4 regions of the Streptomyces sp. NBC_00258 genome follow, and region 3 is predicted to be linked to each of the others. Evidence: riboswitches for the same ligand, from Rfam matches in the RefSeq annotation. Region 3 holds a riboswitch; each other region holds the start of a gene.
The links. A riboswitch is a leader RNA that binds a small molecule or an ion and turns the genes downstream of it on or off. The one in region 3 is predicted to bind cobalamin.
Positions count from the first base shown of each region.

Region 1: linked by a shared signal. The riboswitch ahead of OG718_RS44025 (ABC transporter substrate-binding protein) and the one ahead of OG718_RS47370 (CbtB domain-containing protein) in region 3 are both predicted to bind cobalamin.
Region 2: linked by a shared signal. The riboswitch ahead of OG718_RS20330 (ribonucleoside-diphosphate reductase subunit alpha) and the one ahead of OG718_RS47370 (CbtB domain-containing protein) in region 3 are both predicted to bind cobalamin.
Region 4: linked by a shared signal. The riboswitch ahead of OG718_RS40500 (cobalamin biosynthesis protein) and the one ahead of OG718_RS47370 (CbtB domain-containing protein) in region 3 are both predicted to bind cobalamin.

Region 1 is NZ_CP108081.1:9,884,496-9,890,134, reverse strand. It holds gene OG718_RS44035 (ABC transporter ATP-binding protein) at 1-266, opposite strand, end outside; gene OG718_RS44030 (FecCD family ABC transporter permease) at 266-1,279, opposite strand; gene OG718_RS44025 (ABC transporter substrate-binding protein) at 1,276-2,301, opposite strand; cobalamin riboswitch at 2,369-2,555, opposite strand; gene OG718_RS44020 (TIGR03767 family metallophosphoesterase) at 2,729-4,681, shown strand; gene OG718_RS44015 (CoA-binding protein) at 4,820-5,227, shown strand; gene OG718_RS44010 (PQQ-dependent sugar dehydrogenase) at 5,478-5,639, shown strand, end outside.
Region 2 is NZ_CP108081.1:4,589,638-4,595,276, reverse strand. It holds gene OG718_RS20335 (ribonucleotide-diphosphate reductase subunit beta) at 1-165, opposite strand, end outside; gene OG718_RS20330 (ribonucleoside-diphosphate reductase subunit alpha) at 165-2,570, opposite strand; cobalamin riboswitch at 2,710-2,850, opposite strand; gene OG718_RS20325 (GNAT family N-acetyltransferase) at 2,913-3,431, opposite strand; gene OG718_RS20320 (nucleoside hydrolase) at 3,547-4,536, opposite strand; gene mctP (monocarboxylate uptake permease MctP) at 4,776-5,639, opposite strand, start outside.
Region 3 is NZ_CP108081.1:10,658,616-10,664,254, forward strand. It holds gene OG718_RS47355 (right-handed parallel beta-helix repeat-containing protein) at 107-1,291, opposite strand; gene OG718_RS47360 (four-helix bundle copper-binding protein) at 1,531-1,923, shown strand; gene OG718_RS47365 (histidine phosphatase family protein) at 2,023-2,682, opposite strand; cobalamin riboswitch at 2,813-2,954, shown strand; gene OG718_RS47370 (CbtB domain-containing protein) at 2,991-3,215, shown strand; gene OG718_RS47375 (CbtA family protein) at 3,248-4,018, shown strand; gene OG718_RS47380 (acyl-CoA dehydrogenase family protein) at 4,221-5,411, shown strand; gene OG718_RS47385 (oxygenase MpaB family protein) at 5,496-5,639, shown strand, end outside.
Region 4 is NZ_CP108081.1:9,094,214-9,099,852, forward strand. It holds gene OG718_RS40495 (cobyric acid synthase) at 1-527, opposite strand, end outside; gene OG718_RS40500 (cobalamin biosynthesis protein) at 524-1,480, opposite strand; cobalamin riboswitch at 1,579-1,722, opposite strand; gene OG718_RS40505 (hypothetical protein) at 1,845-2,066, opposite strand; gene OG718_RS40510 (inorganic phosphate transporter) at 2,079-3,320, opposite strand; gene OG718_RS40515 (lysozyme) at 3,489-4,238, opposite strand; gene OG718_RS40520 (class II aldolase/adducin family protein) at 4,435-5,145, shown strand; gene OG718_RS40525 (alpha/beta hydrolase) at 5,496-5,639, shown strand, end outside.

The sequences.
Region 1 (5,639 bases), 770 kb from region 3:
GGAGCGAGGACGCCGGCAAGCAGGCGCAAGAGGGTGGACTTGCCGGAGCCGTTCGGGCCGAGAAGTCCGACGGTGGTGCCGGGGGCCGGGGTGATGCTGACGCCGTCGAGGATGACACGGCCGTCGGCGGTGCGCGTCACTCGGTGGGCGCGGAGGCCCTCCCCCGGTGTCGACCGTGCGTCCTCGGATCCCGGCGCCGCGTGTGCGTCCTCGGTTCCCGGTGTCACCCGCGTGTGCTCGGTGTTCTTGATGTCCTCCGCCGTCATCACGCCCTCCGCGTCCGGTACAGCACGAGCACGAACACCGGTACGCCGATCAGCGAGGTCACCACGCCCACCGGCACCTCCTGGGGATCCAGGACGGTGCGGGCCAGGGTGTCCACCCACACCAGGAACACCGCTCCGGCGAGGGCGGTGACGGGCAGCAGCCTGGCGTGCCCGGACCCCACCAACGCCCTTGCGGCATGCGGCAGTACTAGGCCGACGAAGCCGATCGCGCCCGCCGAGCTGACGAGTGCGGCGGTCAGCAACGCCGTGGCACACAGCAGCACCAGTCGCGTACGGGCCACGGAGACCCCGAGCGTCGCGGCGGCGTCCTGGCCGAAGGCGAACGCGTCGAGCGTCCGCGCGTACCCGAGGCACACCAGCAGGGTCACCGCGAGCACCGCGAAGCACACCCAGACATCGGTCCAGCCGACCCCGCTCAGCGAACCGAGCAGCCAGAACAGCACCCCGCGGGTGGTCTCGGCGTCGGCGGCGGTCATCACGACGAAGGAGGTGAGCGCGGAGAAGAGCTGCATGGCGGCGACCCCGCTCAGCACCACACGGTCCGTCGCCCCGCCCAGCGTGTGGCTGAGCAGCAGCACGAGCCCGAACGACAGCACCGCGCCGAGGAACGCGCCCGCGGAGACGGAGACCAGCCCTCCGCCGATACCGAGGACGACCACGATCACGGCGCCTGTCGAGGCGCCCGAGGACACCCCGAGGACGAACGGGTCGGCGAGCGGGTTGCGCAGCAGGGACTGCATCACCGCACCGCACACGGCGAGTCCGGCCCCGCACACGGCCGCCAGGAGCGTGCGCGGCAGCCGCAGCTCCCAGACGATCCCGTCCCGGATCGGGGTCAACTCCGAGCTGCCCCAGCCGAGATGGGACGCGACCACGGACCAGACGTCGCCGACCCGGATGTCCGCGGGACCGATGGTGATCGCGAAGGCGACGGACACGAGGAGCAGGGCGACGCCCGCGGCGATGAGCAGTCCCAGACGCGGCCGTGTCACCCGGCGAGCCCGAACTCCCGCAGGGCGGAGGCGACTTGCTCGACGCCCTCGACCGTGCGGATGGTCGGGTTCATCGCCTGCCCGCTGAGCAGGACGTACCGCTTCTTCTTGACGGCGGTCATGTTCCTGGTGACCGGGTCGGACTCCAGGAACTCGATCTTCTTCTTCGCGGACTCGGCGGTCTGCGACTTGCGCGTCAGATCGCCGATGACGAGCACGTCGGGGTCGCGGTCGGCGACGGTCTCCCAGTTGATCTGGGGCCACTCCTCGTGCGTGTCGTCGAAGACGTTCTTCGCGCCGAGGGTCCGGGTGATGACGCCGGGCGCACCACAACAGCCCGCCATGTAGGGCGAGTCGGAGTTGGCGAACCAGTACAGGAGGGTGACGTCGGAGGCGTCGATCCCCGAAGTGGCCTTCTTCATCCGCTGTTTGAGATCGGCGACGAGTTGCTCGCCCCGCTTCTCGACGCCGAACACCTCGGCCAGGTCGCGCACTTCGCCGTAGATGGCGTCGATGCCGAGGGCCTTCTTCCGCGCGCCGTCGCCGCCCGAGGCGTTGTCCTTGCCGACGCAGTCGGAGGGCGAGACGTAAGCGGGCACACCGAGCTTCTCGAACTGCTCCCGGGTGGCCACGCCGCCCTTGCCGAGTGTCGACACGAACGAGGCGGCGACGAAGTCGGGATCGGCGTCCAGGACCCGTTCGAAGGAGGGATTGTTGTCGGCGATCCGCTCCACCTTCGCGTTCGCCTTCGCCAGGCCCTTCATCACCGGGTCGGTCCAGGTGGCGGTACCCGCCATACGGTCCGCGAGGCCGAGCGAGAGCATGATCTCGGTGGTGCCCTGGTTCAGGGAGACCGCCCGCTCGGGCGGGGACTCGACGCGTACGGTCTGTCCGCAGTTGTCGAGAGTGACGGCGGCCTTGGAGTCCGTGTCGGAGGACGAGTCCCCCGAACCGCAGCCGGTCAGCAGGAGAGCTCCGGACAGGACGAGGGCAGCGGGGCGGGCAAGACGTGCGACAGGCACGGGAGTTCCTCAGGCGTCGAGGGCTCGAACGCGGAGCCCGGTCGTACGGTGCTCCCCCGTCGGCACGTGACCGCGGAGGCCGCCAGCAGGTCTTCGGACTCGGGGTCACCCGGACGAGGCGCCTTCCCGGACCGTCGTTCCGATCCAGTGGCCGATGCCACGCCCGTCACCCTCACCGCTGCGCGTCAGCTCCGGATTCCCACCGGATTCCCTGACCCACGTACATGGGTTCGACTGGCCTCGGCAAGCTATCACGGCGGATGTCGCGGACCGGCGGGCGGACCTGCAGTGCGGCGCCCCATCGGCCGCTCCACCTGTTCCGGCGGTGTTCACGGCCACGCCACACCCCGGCTCACACCCCCGCCCCTGCGGCCTGAATGAGTGGTTCCGCTAGTTGAGTCTCTCGGAGGCACCGGAGGGCCGCCCCATGACCGGGACCGAAACAGCGGGGACCGCATCCACTCCCCCGCCCTCGCCCACACCCGCTTCCCCATCCCTGCCCCCGTCCCCATCGCCGTCTCCGTCTCCGTCTCCGTCTCCGTCCGCATCCTCGATCAACCGTCGTCGCTTTCTACTCGCGTCCGGTGCCGTCGCCGCGGGAGCGACCGGAGGAGCGGCTGCCGTCTTCCCACGGCAGCGCCCGGCCCCCTCCGCGCAGGCCGCCGCGGCGAGTGCCGCCCCGCAGCCGCCCCTCGCCACCCGAGCTGCCCGACGGCCGGCGCGACGCGCGGCCCCGTACGCGGCGACCACCCTGGAGACGACGGCCCGCCTCGGCGGCCGCGCGCACACCGGCGCCTACCGACGGCTGGTCTCTGGCCCCGGATGGCCCGTGGTCGTACGCGGGGATCTCGCGCCTGCCGCCACCGGCCGCCAGGACCGGCGCACACCGCTCGCGTGCTTCGTGCAGTTCACCGACCTGCACCTCACGGACGTACAGAACCCGCTGCGCACCGAGTTCCTGCGGTCGCGCAAGCCCTCCGCGTGGCGGGCCCAGGAGGCGCTGACGGTGGCGGGGGCGGTGGCGCTCGTGGAGCAGGTGAACGCGCTCGGCGAGGGGCCGCACACCGGCCTCGCGCCCGGGTTCGTGATGACGACGGGCGACAACGTCGACAACAACTCCGCGATCGAACTGGAGTGGTTCCTCACGCTGATGAGCGGCGGCAGGATCACTCCGAACACCGGGGACCCGTCGGTCTACGAAGGCGTCCAGAGCTCCGGCCTGCCCCTCTACTGGCACCCGGACGACGCGGCCCTGCGCGACCTGGACAAGCGGCGCGGGCTGCCCCGCATACCCGGCTTCCTCGATGCCGCGATACGGCCCGTGACCAGCCCGGGGCTCGACATCCCGTGGTACTCCACGGTCGGCAACCACGACGACATACCCGGCGGCTGTCTGTCACCCGCGCTGGGCGACGTCGCCGTCGGCTCCCGCAAGCTGCTGTCCGTCCCGGCCACGGACGCGGCCGCCTACGCGAAGGCGCTGCAGACCGGCGACGACCCCAAGAGCGAGGTGCTCTCGGCGATCCTGAAGCGGCACGCCTCCTCGGCGCGGACGGTGACGTCCGACGAACGGCGCCGGCTGTGCACCCCGCACGACTACCTGGCCGCGCATCTCGACCCCGCCCACGCCGGGGCGGGCCCGGTCGGCCACGGCTACACGGAGAACAACCTGGACGGCGACCGGATGTACTACACGTTCCGGGTGGCCGAGAACGTCATCGGCATCAGCATCGACACGACGTACCGCAGCGGCCACTACGAGGGCTCGCTGGGCACCGATCAGCTCCGCTGGCTGGAACGGACGCTGGCCGCGCACAGCTCCCGGTCCTACGACGCCGACGGCCGCCTCGTACGCAACGCCGGGGCCGACGACGCCCATGTCCTGGTCTTCAGCCACCACCACAGTCCGAGCATGACCCGCCGCCCCGACGCAGCCCGCACCGAGGAGCCGCGGCACGACGGTGCGGAGGTCCTCGCCCTGCTCCACCGGTTCCCGAACGTGGTGGCCTGGATCAACGGCCACAGCCATGTCAACCGGATCACGCCCCACGCGCACCCCACGCCCGCCCGGTCCTTCTGGGAGATCAACACCGCCTCCCACCTGGACTATCCGCACCACGCCCGCGTGATCGAGCTGGCCGACAACGGGGACGGCACGGTGTCCCTGTTCACCACCCTCGTCGAGTCCGCCGCCCCGCACCGCACCGACCCGGACCTCGCCGACCTGTCCGCGGTGGGCCTCGCCTCCCTGTACCGGGAGCTGTCGTACAACGCCCCCGACCTGGCCACGGGCATGGCGGCCGGCGTCCACGAGGGCTGGGCCGGCGGTCCCGGCGACCGCAACGCGGAACTGCTGGTGGCCGCCTCCGCGTCGCGCTGAGGCCGTCGCACCGAGGCCACCGCCCCGGCCCGAGCCCGGTGGCAGCCTCGGCGCGAGACCGGTGGCGGGGGAATCACCGCGCCGCGCTCGCTGTTGTCGCGCGCAGCAGCCCTCGTACGCATCCCAAGGAGGCCGACCGTGTACGGCGACCCGGCAACGATCCGCAAGATCCTCAGCGAGTCCGGCGACACCTGGGCGATCGTCGGCCTGTCGTCGAACGATCGGCGCGCCGCCTACGGAGTGGCGGACGTCCTCCAGCGCTACGGCAAGCGCATAGTCCCGGTCCACCCGAAGGCGGAGACGGTCCACGGCGAGAAGGGGTACGCCTCACTGAAGGACATCCCCTTCGACGTCGATGTCGTGGACGTGTTCGTCAACAGCGACCTCGCCGGCCCGGTGGCCGACGAGGCGGTCGCCATCGGCGCCAAGGCCGTCTGGTTCCAGCTCGGCGTCATCGACGAGGCCGCATACGACCGCACCCGCGCGGCCGGCCTCGACATGGTCATGGACCGCTGCCCGGCGATCGAGATCCCACGCCTGGGCTGACGACGGCACGGCCGACGCGACGCACCGGTGGGTGCGGGATGTGAACCCACAGATGTGAACCCACAGCGGAACAGGGGCAGTTGGGCCGGTTATTGGTCTAGGCCAAACCACCCTGCCCCAGTATCCTCATCCGTGGCCAGCGGCACACAATCCCCCCACCCAGGTTGCGTGCTGGCTCGGGCGACACCCACACAACCCTGCCCCAGGCAGCCGGGTGACTTCCCCACTCCCCGCCTCATGGAGGGTCACGGTGAAAGTTCACACCCGAAGCACGGCGTTCATCGGCACCATCTGCCTCGTCGCATCCCTCGCGTTGACCACGGCCTCCGCCGACGAGCCCGCCGCCCCGCGTCAGGCGGCGAAGGTCGCGCTCAAGGAAGTGGCCACAGCCCAGAACCCGATCGCCGGCACC
Region 2 (5,639 bases), 6.1 Mb from region 3:
GTGGAGGTCGACCTCCTCGACGGTCCAGGTGTTCTTGATCGCGTCCCGGTAGCGCTCGTAGAAGTCCGGGTAGCGCATGGGACGCAGGGTCAGCTCGAAGCCCGGGTCGAGCAGGTTCTTCTGGACCTTCTCGGCGTTCTCTGTGTTCTCGGGAGCGGTGGTCATTACTGGCAGGCCTCGCAGGACTCGGGGTTCTCAAGGGAGCAGGCGACGGCGTCCTCGTCGGGAGTCGCCTGTACGGGAATGGGGGCGGCCGCGGCCGCGGAGGAACCCGCGGCACGGGCGATGCGCGTCGCCGGGCGCGAGCGCAGGTAGTACGTCGTCTTGAGCCCCGACTTCCAGGCGTACGCGTACATCGAGGAGAGCTTGCCGATGGTCGGCGTCTCCAGGAACAGGTTCAGCGACTGGGACTGGTCCAGGAACGGGGTCCGGGCGGCGGCCATGTCGATCAGGTCGCGCTGCGGGATCTCCCACGCAGTGCGGTACAGATCGCGCACGTCCTGCGGCACCCAGGTGAAGCCCTGCACCGAGCCGTTGGACTCGCGCAGCGCCTCCCGGGTCTGCGCGTCCCACACGCCGAGCTTCTTCAGCTCCGCCACCAGGTAGGAGTTGACCTGGAGGAACTCGCCGGAGAGGGTCTCGCGCTTGAAGAGGTTGGAGACCTGCGGCTCGATGCACTCGTAGACGCCCGCGATGGACGCGATCGTCGCGGTGGGCGCGATCGCGAGCAGCAGCGAGTTCCGCATGCCGACCGAGGTGATCCGCTCCCGCAGCGCGGCCCAGCGCTCCGGCCAGTTCAGCTCCACGTCGTAGTGGTCGGGGTGCAGCACGCCCTGCGCCGTACGGGTCTTCTCCCAGGCGGGCAGCGGGCCGTTGCGCTCGGCGAGATCGGCGGACGCCTCGTACGCGGCGAGCATGACGCGCTCGGCGATACGGGTGGAGAGCGCCTTGGCCTCGGCGGAGTCGAAGGGCATCCGCAGCTTGAAGAAGACGTCCTGCAGACCCATCGCGCCCAGGCCCACCGGCCGCCACTTGGCGTTGGACCGGCCCGCCTGCTCGGTCGGGTAGAAGTTGATGTCGACGACCCGGTCGAGGAAGGTGACGGCGGTACGGACGGTCGAGTCCAGCCGCTCCCAGTCGATGTCGCCCGTCGCCGTGTCCACGAACGCGCCGAGATTGACCGACCCGAGGTTGCAGACCGCCGTCTCGCCGTCGTCCGTGACCTCCAGGATCTCCGTGCAGAGGTTGGAGGAGTGGACCGTGTGGCCGGGCAGCGCGGTCTGGTTGGCGGTGCGGTTGGCGGCGTCCTTGAAGGTCATCCAGCCGTTGCCGGTCTGCGCGAGGGTGCGCATCATGCGGCCGTACAGATCGCGGGCCGGGATGGTCTTCTTGGCGAGCCCCCGGTCCTCAGCCTTGCGGTAGGCAGCGTCGAATTCCTCGCCCCACAGGTCGACCAGCTCGGGCACGTCGGCCGGCGAGAACAGCGACCAGACGCGGTCCTCGTTCACCCGGCGCATGAACTCGTCCGGGATCCAGTGCGCGAGGTTCAGGTTGTGCGTACGCCGGGCGTCCTCACCGGTGTTGTCGCGCAGCTCCAGGAACTCCTCGATGTCGGAGTGCCAGGTCTCCAGGTAGACCGCGGCCGCGCCCTTGCGCCGGCCGCCCTGGTTCACGGCGGCGACCGAGGCGTCGAGTGTCTTCAGGAACGGGACGATGCCGTTGGAGTGCCCGTTCGTCCCCCGGATCAGGGAACCGCGCGAGCGGACACGGGAGTACGCGATGCCGATGCCGCCCGCGTGCTTCGAGAGGCGGGCCACCTGGTGGTAGCGGTCGTAGATGGAGTCCAGCTCGTCCAGCGGGGAGTCGAGGAGGTAGCAGGACGACATCTGGGGGTGCCGCGTACCGGAGTTGAAGAGCGTGGGGGAGGACGGCAGGTAGTCGAGGCGGCTCATCAGCCGGTACAGGGCGGCCACTTCGTCGACCGAGCGGGACGTGTCGTCCTCGGCGAGGCCGCTCGCCACGCGCAGCATGAAGTGCTGGGGCGTCTCGATGACGGACCGCGTGATCGGGTGCCGCAGCAGATACCGGCTGTGCAGCGTGCGCAGGCCGAAGTAGCCGAAGCGGTCGTCGCCTTCGAGGTCGATCAGCGCGTCCAGACGGGCCGCGTGGGTCCGTACGAACTCGGCGGTGCGGTCGGCGATCAGGCCCTCGCGGTGGCCGACCGCGACGGACTCGGAGAAGGAGCGGACCCCCTGCGAGGCGGCCTCCTCGGCGATGCCGATCGTCAGCAGGCGGGCGGCCAGCTTCGAGTACACGGGGTCCTCGGAGATGAGGCCCGCGGCCGCCTCCGTGGCCAGCTCGCGCAGCTCCGCGGTGATCCCGTCGGCCCCGACGGAGGACCGGCCGCGCAGCGCGGCGGCGGCGACCCTGCCGGGATCGGCGTCGGGAAGGTCGGCGGTGAGGTCGGCCAGGGTCCGCAGCAACACGGTTCCCGGTCCGTCGGCCTCGGCCCTGTCCTGCTGGTACTGGGGCGCTTTCGCTGAGACCGGATCGGCTGGCGCGATGGTCACGTGGGGCTCTCCCTCGCTCGGCACGGAGCCTGCGGGGAGAGGGGTTCGGGGCACACGGGGGTACACGCTCTGCGCAGCGGTACGCCGCGTCCACCGGCCCACTCCGCGAGGCCCGGACGTCATGGCACCCGGGCCGGATGGCCTGGGCACGCTGTCGGCAGGTCCTCGGACTGACCAGGCGCACGGCTCTCCTCCAGGGACAGACATGCACAAGTACACCGTTGCGGGACAGTTCCGGATTTGCACCGGATTCCCCTGCGGCGACAGCGAGCATGAGCATACATCTTGTGCCGGGCTCGGGAAGCACCCCCACATGTTGTGTCGTGTCGGCTTCGGAGGGTGTCAGAGTGTCAACTCGTAGGTGAGCAGCATGATGTCGTCGAGGTCCGGGACCGGGTTCCAGTCGCGGTCGGGGGCGCGGGTGAAGCCGAGGCGTCCGTAGATGCGGTGGGCGCTGTGCATGGTGCGCTGGGTGGACAGCACGACGCGTACGCAGCCGTGCGTGGCCCGGGCGCGGTCGACGCAGGCGCGTACGAGGGCCTCGCCCGCTCCGTGCCCGCGGGCCTCCGTGGCGACCGCCAGCATCCGTATCTCGGCCTCGCCCTCGCGCGCGATGTCGGCCATCGGCCCGCCGGACGGGACGAAGGTCACGCCGCCGACGACCCGCTCGCCCGCCCCTGCCCCCAGCACGGCCACCAGCACGTCGGCGGCCGCGGCCCGCTTCGCGACGTCCCGCAGCTCGCCCAGATACTCGTCGCTCTCGCCGAAGTCGAGGAGCCCGTCCCCGAGATAGGCCTGCGCGGTGATCTCGCCCACAGCCTCGTACTCCTCGGGCCTCGCCCGCCTGATCACGATGTCCATGCCTGGCAGTGTGCCCGAGGGGTACGACGAGGGGCTGCCGAGTTTCTCGCGTACCGGTACCGGTACCGGCGTCGGGGGCGTCGCGCCGGTGCCAGGGACGTCCGAGGCGGCGGGCTCAGGCCACGGCCGGCCACTGCGGGAGGGTCGTGACGAAGTCCTTCGTGAAGTCGCGTGGGCCCGGGCCGAGGGCCACCCGGCCCGTGTGGCGGGTGCGGGCGGTCAGGGCGGGCGACTCGGTGTAGTAGTTCCGCTGGGCGGCCGCGGGGACGAACACGGTCTGGCCGCGGGTGAGTTCGCTGGCGCACTCGACGACGACCGCTCCCTCCGCGAGCGTCACGAACGACTCGTCCGCGCACACGCCCACGGCGAGCGGGTCGTGCAGCGGGCAGGAGTCGCCTCCGCCGTGGCGGCGGTAGGAGTCGGTGTAGACCCGCAGCAGCCGGGCCGCGAGCGCCGCGCCCGCCCCCGCCGCCTCCAGCGCGGCGAGGTCGGCGGGGCCGAACAGCCAGCGGTGCGAGGCGTCCAGGTCGACCATGGTGAACGGGATGCCGGAGGAGAGCACCACCTCGGCGGCGTCCGGGTCCGCCCACATGTTGAACTCGGCGACCGGGGTGATGTTGCCCGGCACCTGCGCGTTGCCGCCCATGAACACGAACTTCTTCACGCGGCGGGCGAAGGCCGGGTCCTCCAGGAGCGCGATGGCCACGTTGGTGAGCGGGCCGGTGGCGCACACGGTCAGCTCGCCCTCGTGCTCCCGGGAGAGCCGCAGCAGTGCCTGTGCGGAGGACTCCGTCAGGTGTGCGGCGGTCGAGTCGGGCAGCGTCTCGTGGCCGAGGCCCGCGGGGCCGTGGAAGTGGGCGGCGGCCGCGTACGGGAGGCGGGTGAGGGGGCGGGCCGCTCCGCGGTGGACCGGGACGGCGGTGTCGATGCGGAGGGCTCTCGCCAGGGCGCGGGCGTTGCGGTAGGTCTCCTCGGCCGGGAGGTTGCCGCCCACGGAGGTGTAGGCCCTGAGGTCCCATCTGCCTGTGCCGAGCAGGTACTGGAGAGCTACGGCGTCGTCTATGCCGGGATCACTGTCGAGGACGATCGGCGCGCTGGCGGTCACACCGACCAGCGTAACCGCGGGCTCCCTTGCCGCCAGGGGGAGTTGTCGCCCCCGCCGCCCCTACCCGTCCCGTCCCTGGGGGCTCCGCCCCCAGACCCCCGTATCGCGCTGAACGCGCTTGTCCTCAAACGCCGGACGGGCTGAAGATCAGCCCCTCCGGCGTTTGAGGAGCGGGGGTTCGGGGGCGGAGCCCCCGAGTAGTGACGGGAATGGGTAGGGGCGGCGGGGGCGAAAAAGGGCTAGTGACCAGCCCCCGCCGTCGCCGGCGGCAGCTCAACCTGGACGCCCTTGTCGCCCGCGTCCGCCGTGTAGTCCTCGGGGGACGTCTCGTCGATGCCGTCGGGTGCCTTGAGGGCCCGCAGGGCGAAGGTCAGGACGACCGTCACGACCACGTTCAGGACGAACGCCGTCAGACCGATGTACCCGATCTCCCCGATGCCGGGAATCTCCTTCGAGGAACCACCGAAGTGCTTCTGCGTGGGCGAGGCCACACCGTAGGCCGCGACAGTGCCGTACAGCATGCCGACCGCCCACCCGGCGAGCAGCGCCCACCGGTGGAACCACCGGGTGAACAGCCCACCGACCAGCGCCGGGAAGGTCTGCAGGATCCAGATCCCGCCCAGCAGCTGGAAGTTGATGGCCACGGTCTTGTCCATGGTCAGGACGAAGACCAGCGCACCCACCTTCACGAGGAGCGAGACCAGCTTGGAGACCTTGGTCTCCTGGGCCGGCGTCGCGTCGGGCCGGATGAAGTCCTTGTAGATGTTGCGGGTGAAGAGGTTCGCCGCCGCGATGGACATGATCGCCGCGGGCACGAGCGCACCGATCCCGATCGCCGCGAAGGCCACCCCCGCGAACCACGCCGGGAACATGTCCTCGAAGAGCTGCGGGATCGCCAACTGCCCGTTGCTGACCTTGACTCCGGCCGCGATCGCCATGAACCCGAGCAGCGCGAGCAGGCCCAGCATCAGCGAGTACAGCGGCAGGATCGTGGTGTTGCGCCGGATCACCTCACGGCTGCGGGACGACAGCGTGGCCGTGATCGAGTGCGGGTACATGAACAGGGCCAGGGCGGAGCCCAACGCCAGCGTGGCGTAAGTCCA
Region 3 (5,639 bases):
CTGGCGTGATCATCTGCGGCTCTCCTCGTTCGGACTGTGCTGGTGCTGCTGGTTGCGCCAGTCCCGTGGGCCCCGGGGTCGTCCGTCCCGGGGCCCACGGGGTGGTTCAGAAGCGGGCCCCGATGGCTGTGCCGTTCTTCGGGACGAGCAGGTCCCGGGCGGGCGGAAGGGAGCCGTCGGACGAACGCGGTCCCGTGATGGTGCCCGTGTTCGTGCTCACGACCGACGAGTCGTTCCAAGTACCGCCCAGATCCCAGGAGTTGCCGGAGGACATGGTGCCGGAGCCGAGTGCCGCGGGCCGTGCGTCCGCGACGGACAGGTTGGCGGTCAGGACCGCTTTTCCGCCCGAGCCGTCGGCGTCGAAGCCCGTGCCGGTGTTACGGAACGTGGTGGTGCGACTGAGGGCGAGCGCGCCCGGATTGCCGTTGTCGGTGACTCCGTGCGCCGCGTTCCGAAACGCGAGCGAGTTGCGCAGGATGTGGGCCACCGCCGGCGCCGGGCTCCCGCCGCCCAGCTTGAAGCCGTTGCCGTCGCCCGCGAAGTCCGGGAAGTTCCACCGGTTGAAGCCGTTGCCGTACGCGATCGTGTTCTCGACGACGATCGGCGAGGTGAACTTCCAGGCGTCGTAGCCGTCGTCGACGTTGTTCCACAGCCTCGCGCCCCGAACGACGTTTCCGCTCCCGCTGCCTTCCTTGATGGCCAGTCCGTCCGCGCTCTCGCCGTTCTTGCGCGGGTCGCGATTGCCGTAACTGTCCAGGTTCAGGATCTGGTTGCCCGCGGAGGCGCCCTGGAGCTGGAAGCCGGACTCGTAGTTGTCGTGGGTGATGAGGCGGGAGAACACGTTGTTGTTGCAGCCGTCGCAGTAGTAGCCGTACGGCCCGTTGACGATCTCCAGACCGGAGACCTTCCAGTAGGAGGCCTCCTGGTGGATGGCCCCGCGCTCGGCGCGCGGGATGCTGCCGCCGACCGGTGTGTGGCTGGCCGGCAGCTGCTCGCCGTCGATGACGACGCGCTCGCCCTGGTAGGCGCCGAGGGAGATCGGCTGCGACGCCGTGCCCGAGGTGGTGATCGTGATGTTGTCGGTCAGGGCGTAAGTACCGCCCCGTACGAGGATGGTGTCGCCCGCCTTCGCCCTGTCGACGGCTTTCTGGACGGTCCGCAGCGGTTGGTCGAGGGTGCCGGCGGCGGAGTCGCTGCCGTTGACGGCCACGACGATGGTCGACGCCGCGGCTGCCGGGGCCGGTAGCACCATCGTCGCCAACACGGCACTCAACACTGTCCCTGTGAGCATGCCCGCGATGCGCACGAGGCCTCCTTGTCTGCCGATCCGAAGGTTGTCGCGGGTCAGTGGTCGCACACTCCCGGTTGGTTGCCGGGGTATGCGCACCCGCACGAACGGATCGAAATACCGAACGTAGTTCGGTAAACCGGTCAGAACGTAGAGTGCGGCCGTGACCACGTCAACAACTTCGACACGCCCAGCAACTTCTGGCCCCGCCGCGCGCTGCGAAGACGGGGTTTGGCGTGGCGATGCCCGGCTACCCGAACCGCGTGTCACTAACAGAGCAACAGGAACTCGTTCGTTTCCTCGAGGACCGGTTCGCCTGTGCGCAGGCCTGTACCGAGTGCGCACGGGTCTGCGCCCTGCACGCGAGCCTCGCCGAACTCGACGGCCCCGACGACCAACAGGAGTTGCGGCGCAAGGGCATCCTGTGCGCGGAGGTCTGCGACGCGACCTGCCGCGCCCTGGCCGAGCAGGTCACGCAGGCCGAGGCGGGGATGCGCGCTCAGGTGGAGTGGTGCCGTGCCGTCTGCCTGGAGACCGCCGAGGTCTTCGACCGGAACCCCGGCGCCGAGAAGGGCGCCGAGGCCTGCCGTGACTGCGCACGCGCCTGCACGGAGTTTCTCGCCCTCCTGAGGTGAGGTCTCGTGCGGCGAGTCCCGTGCACAGCTGACGTGTCCCGAGGAACCGTTCAGCCGGGCGCCCGCCGCGGTCTACCTCCCCCGAGCGCCCGCTGCGGCCTACCTCCCGAGCGCCCGCCCGACCCGCACATTCCAGCGCGAGGCCCGCCCGCTGAACTCCGTCACGACCAACGGCGGCACGTCGACGCGCCAGAACGCCGACTCCGGGGCACCCAGCGCCCGCACCACCCCGGCCCGTACGATCTCCGGCTCGACGACGGCGATGATTCGGACGGAGCCTGGCCCTGAAGCTGAAGCTGAAGCAGAAGTTGAAGCCGAGTCGGAGTCGGAGCCGGAAGCCCCGGAGCCAAGTCCGGAACCCGGATCCGCCACCGCCTCCAGCCACTTCGCGACGCGTTCGCACAGGCCGACCACCGACTCGCCGCCGTGCGGTGCGGACGACGGGTCCGCGAGCCAGCGTCCCACCGCCTCCGGTTCGTCGGTGCTCACCTCGGCCAGGGTCGCCCCGCGCCAGCGGCCCACGTCCAGGCCGGCCAGCTCCGGTTCGGTGACGGCGAGGGTGTCGAGCCCGAGGGCGGCGGCCGTCTCCCGGCAGCGAACGGTGGGCGAGACCAGGACCTGGTCGGCGGTCGGCAGCGAGCCCGCGGCCGCCTCGGCGAGTCGCAGCCCGGCCGGATCGACGGGGCATCCGTCGTCGAAACGCGCCTCCCGCAACGCCGCGCTCATCGCTGGTGAGATCAACATCACTCGGCTGGTCATCGGCCCGTCCTCGCGTTCCACACGTGCTCAACACCCCTGTCCGTACCGGGAATTGGGGGCGTGACCAGGGCACCGGCGCGCCCCCGGCATTCCGTGCGCCCTTGGCCGCGCCTCCGCTTCGCGGTACCTTCTCGTCGATATTGACGACGGTACGACGGAAGCCGGTGAGAATCCGGCACGGTCGCGCCACTGTAAGCCCCGCACAACCGCCTCCCACCAGGGGAGGCGGAGGTCGAGCAAGTCAGACCCGTGGCCGTCGTCCTGTGCACCACCGAGATGGGACGCGAGTTCCCCCAGGAGGTCCTGCCATGGCGCAGTCCGCCGTCGCTCAGCCGACCGTAACCACCCCCGACGTACCCGCAAAGCTGCCGATCGGCGCGATCGCTCCCTGGGCGGTCTTCCTCGGCATCCTCATGCTGGTGCTGCTCTACTTCGTCGGCGCCGAACAGGGTGCCACCTCCCTGGTCTCCGGCGAAGGCGTGCACGAGTGGGTGCACGACGCCCGCCACCTGCTCGGCTTCCCCTGCCACTGACGGCGACAAAGAACCGACAGGACAACAACCCAATGAACTCCGTCACCGTCAGAAATCTCCTGGTGCGCGGCATGCTCGCGGGGCTTGCCGCGGGTGTGCTCGCCCTGGTCGTCGCCTACTTCCTGGGCGAACCCCGGGTGGACGAGGCCATCGCGTTCGAGGAGGCCCACGCCCACGAACACGGCGGCGAGGAACTCGTCACCCGTGCCATGCAGTCCACCGGCGGCCTGTCCACCGGCGTCCTCGTCTACGGGGTCGCGTTCGGCGGCATCGCCGCTCTCGCGTACTGCTTCGCCCTCGGCAGGATCGGCCGCTTCGGGCCGCGCGCCAGCGCGCTGCTGATGGCGGGCGCCGGTCTGGTCGCGGTCTACCTGGTGCCGTTCCTCAAGTACCCGGCGAACCCGCCCGCCGTCGGCGACCCCGACACCCTCAACCAGCGCACCGCGCTGTTCCTTCTCATGATCGTGCTCAGCGTGCTGCTGGCCGTCGCCGCGGTGATCCTCGGCAAACGTCTCGCACCGCGCCTCGGCAACTGGAACGCCACCCTCGCGGCGGGCGCGTTCTTCGTCCTGGCCGTCGGCCTGGCGTACGCGTTCCTGCCCTCCTTCAACGAGGCGCCGGAGGGCTTCCCGGCCACCTTGCTGTGGCAGTACCGACTGGCGACCCTGGCCATCCAGGTGACCCTGTGGACCGCGTACGGCCTGGTCTTCGGGCTGCTCGCGGAGCGCGTGCTGGCTCCCGAGCCGGCGGGGGCCGAGGGCGAGAAGGCGGCCGAAGGGCGGGCAACTCCCGTCGCGCACTGATCCGTTCGCACACTGATCCGTTCACGCGTCGAAGGGCCCCTGGAGCACATTCCCGGGGCCCCTTCGCACGAGTGCGTCCGGTAGGCGCGTACGTCCAGGTGGGTACGTCACCGGCATTCCCAATTTCTGGAACACGTTCTACGGTGTGCGCCGTCAGGTCCGGGTGGCCGAACGAGCGGGCCAGTGGGAGCCAGGAGGCGCCGTGCATCTCGAATACACGCCGGAGCAGCAGCGGTTGCGCACCGAACTACGCGCCTACTTCGCCGAGTTGGTCCCCGACGACGTGTACGCCCGCTACGGCGACCCGGCGGCGCAGAAGCGCTTCTATCGCGAGACCATCCGCCGACTCGGCTCCGACGGCTGGCTCGGCGTGGGCTGGCCGAAGGAGTACGGCGGGCGCGGTCTGACCCCGATGGAACAGTTCATCTTCTTCGACGAGGCCGCTCAGGCAGGCGTTCCGTTGCCGCTGATGGCGCTCAACACGGTCGGGCCGACGATCATGCAGTTCGGTACCGACGAGCAGAAGGGGTACTTCCTGCCGAAGATCCTCTCCGGCGAGCTCGACTTCGCGATCGGCTACAGCGAGCCCGACGCGGGCACGGACCTGGCCGCCCTGAAGACGAAGGCGGTGAGGGAGGGCGACGAGGACACCGGCCACTACACGGTCGACGGCCAGAAGATCTGGACGACGAACGGCGACACCGCCGACTGGGTCTGGCTCGCCGTCCGCACCGACCCCGACGCCCCGCCGCACAAGGGCATCACGATGCTTCTCGTGCCGACCTCCGACCCCGGCTACTCCTGCACGATCATCAACACGCTCGCTTCGCACGACACCACCGCGAGCTACTACGAGAACATCCGCGTCCCCGCGTCACGACGGGTCGGCCAGGAGAACAAGGGCTGGCGGCTGATCACCAACCAGCTCAACCACGAGCGGGTCACTCTCGCCGCGCACGGCACCATGGCCATCCGCGCCCTGCACGACGTACAGCGCTGGGCCATGGAGACCAAGCTCGCGGACGGCCGCCGCGTCGTCGATCTCCCCTGGGTACGCCGCCGCCTCGCCCAGACCCACACGAAGCTCGACGCGATGAAGCTCCTCAACTGGCAGATGGTGAACGCCGTCCAGGAGGGCACGCTCACTCCGCAGGACGCCTCCGCCGTCAAGGTGTACGGCTCCGAGGCCCGGCGGGACGCCTACGCCTGGCTCATGGAGGTCGTAGCCGTGGCCGGTGTCCTCAAGGAGGGCTCCGCGGGCGCCGTGCTCCACGGCGAACTCGAACGCGGCTACCGCTCTGCCGTGATCTTCACCTTCGGCGGCGGCAACAACGAGATCCAGCGGGAAATCATCTCGTGGATCGGTCTGGGTATGCCGAGGGTGCGGCGTTAGCCTGACGGTGTGGATGTGGACCACATCGGCGACCCGGGACTTTACGGCCCATCGTCCGTCGCCTGGCAGCTGCATGCCGACCCCATGATGTGGGTCGCCGGAGTCCGTGCGCTCTACCTCCAGGCACTGCATCCGCGCGCGGTGCGCGGCGTCATGCAGAACTCCGACTTCCGCAAGGACGCGTGGGGCCGGCTGATGCGCACGGCCCACTTCGTCGGCACCACCACG
Region 4 (5,639 bases), 1.6 Mb from region 3:
TCGATGTCGCCGACGACGAGCACGGGCAGCCGCGCGTTGCGCGCGATCCCCATGTTCACGATGTCCGTCCGCCGCAGATTGATCTCGGCGGGACTGCCCGCCCCCTCACAGATCACCGCGTCATACGTGCCCCGCAACTCGGCGAGGCACTCCAGGACGGTCCCGAGGAGCTGTTCCTGACGGCCGCCGTGATAGCCGCGGGCGCTCATCTCCCCGACGGGTCTGCCCATGAGGACGACCTGGCTGCTCCGGTCGCTGCCGGGCTTGAGCAGCACGGGATTCATCAGCGCGGTGGGCTCCACGCGCGCGGCCTGCGCCTGCATGGCCTGCGCCCGGCCGATCTCGGCGCCCTCCCGCGTGACGAACGAGTTGAGCGACATGTTCTGCGCCTTGAAGGGCGCGACCTTGACGCCCTGGCGCACCAGCCACCGGCAGATCCCGGCGGTCACGACGCTCTTGCCCGCGTCGGAGGTGGTGCCGGCGACGAGCAGGCCCCCACCTGTGCCCCCGCTCGTACCCCGGCTCATGACGTACGCCCCTTCGTGCGAAGGCCGTTGACGAGGAGCCGCCCGGCGACACTCACGCCGAGCGCGAGCCAGCCCACGCGCCGCGAGAGCCGTACGGCCCGCTCGATGTCGCCGACCTCCACGGCCCGCCCCTCGCCGTTGAGCACGGGCCGGTGCTCGACCCTTCCGGCGTACGAGAGCGTCCCGCCCAGCCGCACGCCGAGCGCCCCCGCGAACGAGGCCTCGACGGGCCCGGCGTTGGGGCTCGGATGCTTGGCGGCGTCGGCACGCCAGGCGCGTACGGCCCCGCGCGGATCGGTTCCCGCGACGGCCGCGAGGACGGCGGTGAGCCGCGCTCCCGGCCACCCCGCGACGTCGTCGAGCCGCGCGGAGGCCCACCCGTACCGCCGGTACTTGGCGGACCTGTGCCCGACCATCGCGTCGAGCGTGTTCACGGCACGGAATCCGACGAGCCCCGGCACACCGGCCGCGGCACCCCACACGAAGGCGCCCACGACGGCGTCGGAGGTGTTCTCGGCGACGGACTCCACGACGGCCCGGGCGATCCCGTCGGCGTCCAGCGCCTGCGGATCCCGCCCGCAGAGATGAGGCAGCCGCTCCCGGGCCACCTCGACGTCCCCGGCGGCGAGCGCCCCGCCGACGGCCCGGGCCTCACGCCCGAGCGAAGTCCCGCCGACGACGGACCAGGTGGCGGTGGCGGTCAACGCGACGGACGCGACGCGCGAGGCACGCACGGAGCGGGCGGCGAGCGCCGCGAGTCCGGTGGCACCGCCCACGCAGACGGCGGTGTGCAGCGCACCCCACCCCCGGTGGTCCCGCCACAGCACCCGCTCCACGGCGCCCGCGGTCCGTCCGAACGCGGCGACCGGATGCCCCCGGCGGGGATCGCCGAGCAGCAGGTCACCGAGGAGGCCGGCGGCGGCGCCGTACGCGAAGACGCGATCGGCACTCATCGGTTCAGCCGACCGTCAGGTCGGGTACAACCGTCGCTCGAAAGGCACTTGGGCAGCCGCGCATGGCGATTTGTCCTCACTCAGGGTGTCCACGCCCTGGTTCGACGAGACCGACGGCGAGAGTTCCTGGCTCCCGGGGGATCGATTCCCCGGTAACAGTGGCGGGACCGCGCCGGATTCGCACCGGCTTCCTCTCCTGCCGCCGTACATGGCTCCGGCAGTCCACCACGCCCACGAACACCCGTCAACTTGCTGTTGACCTGCGACGGGAGAGTGTGCTGAGGCCCACACACGGACACGACTCCGCCCCGCCGACCGGGGGGTCGGCGGGGCGGAGTCGTGAGGTGCGGAGGCGCTGTACGCGTCAGGCGACGATCAGATAGATCCCGTACGTCACCGCCGCCGCGCACGCGGCGAAGCAGGCGTACGCGCCCGTGACCGCGAGGGTCGCTGTGCCGCCCTGGGCGGAGGCGGACTCGCGCTTGGAGAGGCCGACGATGCCGAGGGTGAAGAGGCCCACGAGGGCGACGGTGACGATGAGGCTGACTCCGAAGACGGAGCCGAGGGCTGCCCAGTCGATCTTCATGCTGTGGGTTCCTTACACCGTGGCCGGGCGGGCGGGCTCGGTGGCGTCCGGGCCCGGGATGGTGGTCTTGAACTCGTCGGCCGTGGCGACCGTGCCCGCAGGCGGCGGGGTGACGGCGGCGATGGCGGTGGTCACGACGCCCGCGGGCTCGCCTTCGACGTCGTTCACGTTGTCGCGGGTGACCGGCTGGCGGCGGGAGAGGACCCAGATGACCGCCGAGCCCGCGACCAGCAGCGCGCCGGTGAGGACGATGCCCCAGGTGCCCTGCTTGGTGAGGAACTCGGCGCCCGCGCCTACCAGACCGGCGGCGGGCAGCGTGAGGCCCCAAGCGATGAACATACGGGTCGCGGTCGACCAGCGGACGACGCCGCCCTTGCGGCCGAGGCCCGAGCCCATCACGGCGCCGGAGCAGGACTGGGTGGTGGAGAGCGAGAAGCCGAGGTGCGAGGAGGCCAGGATGACCGTCGCGGCACTGGTCTGGGCGGCGAAGCCCTGCGGCGGCGCGAGGTCGGTGAGGCCCTTGCCCATGGTGCGGATGATGCGCCAGCCGCCCAGGTAGGTGCCGAGCGCTATGGCGATACCGGCCGAGACGATGACCCACATGGGAGGGTTCGACCCGGGCGCGATCACACCGCCGGTGACCAGGGCGAGCGTGATGATGCCCATGGTCTTCTGCGCGTCGTTCGTGCCGTGGGCCAGCGAGACCAGGCCCGCGGAGGTGATCTGACCCGCGCGATAGCCCTTGGAGGTGGCCTGCTCACCCGCCTTGTTGCTGATGCGGTACGTCAGCCGGGTGGCGAGCATCGCGGCGAGACCGGCCACCAACGGCGCGGCGATCGCGGGAAGCAGGACCTTGGTGACGACGGTCGAACCGTTCACCGACGACCAGCCGGCCGACATGACCGCGGCGCCGATCAGACCGCCGAACAGTGCGTGGGAGGAGCTGGAGGGCAGACCCAGGAGCCAGGTCAGGAGATTCCACAGAATGGCGCCGACGAGCGCCGCGAAGATCACTTCGGTGCGGATGCCCTCTTCGTTGATGATGCCGCCGGAGATCGTCTTGGCGACCTCCACGGAGAGGAACGCACCGACGAGGTTCAGCACGGCGGACATGGCCACCGCCGTCTTGGGCTTCAGGGCACCGGTCGAGATGGTCGTCGCCATCGCGTTGGCTGTGTCGTGGAAACCGTTCGTGAAATCGAACACGAGAGCGGTAACGATCACGATTCCGAGGAGGAGCGTGATGTGTTCCATTTACCCAGGCTTCTCTTGGACGTCAGTGGCACAGGGACCGTAGGTAACCTGGATGAACGGAAGATGAACTGGGGTGGGCGACAGGGTGGCCCTATAGAGGTGCCGCCACTCCGCTTGTGTCGGAGCGGCGGCGAGAGCCATCGAACAGAGGCGGAATTCAGGGGTCCGCTACCCCCGCTGTCCCCTTGCGAACGCCCTGAGCTGATTCAGGGATCCGTTGAAGAGATTCTGGTCACCTGGCAGGCTGCCGCCGTTGTCGTACTGCCAGAAGGTCCAGAAGTTCCAGCCGGACGGCAGCGACCCCGCCGTCGAGCTGTAGCGGGCCAGCCAGAGTGGATGGTTCGCGGCGAACGCGGCGCTGTTGCCCGTGCACATCTTCCACCAGTTGTAGGTGGTGTAGATCACCGGCCGTCGGCCGGTCTGCCGCCTCACCTCGTCGCTGAAGGCCTTGATCCAGCTGACCATCCTGGTCTTGCTCAGGCCGTAGCACTTCTTCTTGCCGTACGGGTTGTACTCGATGTCCAGCGCGGGCGGCAGCGTCCAGCCGTCCGCCCGCCAGCCGCCGCCGTTGCGCACGAAGTACGCGGCCTGCTTCGTCCCCGAGGACTTGTGCGGCAGTGCGAAGTGGTATGCCCCGCGGACGATGCCCGCGCCGCGTGCCCCGTTGTACTGCTGGTTGTAGTACGGATTGCGGTACGTGTGCGACTCGGTGGCCTTCACATAGACGAACTTGGCGCCTTTGCTCTTCGCACTCGACCAGTTGACGTTCTTCTGGTGCGAGGACACGTCGTGGCCCTTGGGCCTGGCGGCCGCCGCGGCCGGCACCTCGGCGAGAGCGGTGCCACCGAGCGCCAGCGTCGCCACGGAGGCGGCGACGAGTCGGGCGCGCTGCAGGGACGGTTTGCGATCACGAGCCATATTTCCCCCCGGAATGGCGGCATGCACGAAAAATCTCCCAGAGGCTACTGGAAGATCCCTGAAAGCCCGTCACATGCCGGTCATTCGCTCCCGGCAGGCGATTCATGCCCTTGTGCGACCTTTCGGATGTGTCGGTTCAGCCCTAAAGTGCCCCGCCCGCCCCGGGGTTGAGCTGCGCGGCTGGCAGGATCGCGGCATGGCTGAGCAGCGGCGGGACACAGGAGACGGACGGGACGCGGGGGAGCGGGACGCGGCCCCGGCACGGGAGGCGCTGGAGCGGGCGTGGGGCGAACTCGTGGCGACGGCCCGTCGGACGGCGGCCGACGCTCTGGTCGTCGGCACATCGGGCAACGTCTCGGTGCGCGTGGGCGACACCGTCCTGGTCACGCCGAGCGGAGTCCCGTACGACCGGCTGGCCCCCGAGGACCTCTGCGGGGTCTCCCTCGACGGCCGGCAGGTGCTCGGTTCGCTCGTTCCGACAAGCGAACTGCCCATGCATCTGGCGGTCTACCGCGCCACCGGCGCACGGGCGATCGTCCACACCCACGCGGTGCACGCCACGGCCGTCTCGACACTCGTCACGGAGCTGCCGCTCATCCACTACATGGCCGCCGCACTCGGCGGCCCCGTCCGTGTGGCCCCCTACGCCACCTACGGCACGGAAAAGTTGGCCGAGAACATGCTCCGGGCCCTCCGGGACCGCACCGCCTGTCTCCTTCAGAACCACGGCACCCTCACATACGGAGCCTCGCTCCTCCAGGCCTACGACCGCACGGCCCAGCTGGAGTGGATGTGCCGCGTCTGGCTGACGGCCTCGTCCCTGCCCGGGCACACGCCCACGCTGCTGACCCGGGAGCAGGTGAACGAGGTGGGCGAACGATTGAAGGAATACGGCCAGCGACCGTGACCGGGTGCGGTCGGTGACGGTGGCTGGGCGTGGCCGGTGAAGGGGGCCGGGCGTGAGCGGTGAAGGCGGCCGAGCGTGCAGGGTGAAGGTAGTCGGTGTGGCCGCCGACCTGACCGTTCCGGTACGGCCGCCGACCTGCCCGCGTACGCCCGCCGATCCGACCCGGTGCGGCGGCCGTGCTGATCCCCGCCGCCACGGCGCCGACGTGGTCGATCTGCGGTGTGACGGCGCTCGCGTCGTCGAGGTCCGCCGCCCCCGCACCCAGCGGATACGCACCATTCCGGCGGTGCCGAACCCACATTCGCCCCATTTGACTGGCCGACAACGGGTTCCGTCAGGAGACTGGACCCGTGCGCACTGTGAATCCGACGGCAGCAGCCGTCACCGTCGCCATAGCCGGCGCAGCCACCGTCGCCGCCACGGTGGCGGCAGGTCGCTTCGCCAGCGACGCCGCTCTCAAGGCGCCGCCGGGCAAACCGCTGCCCACCGAACCC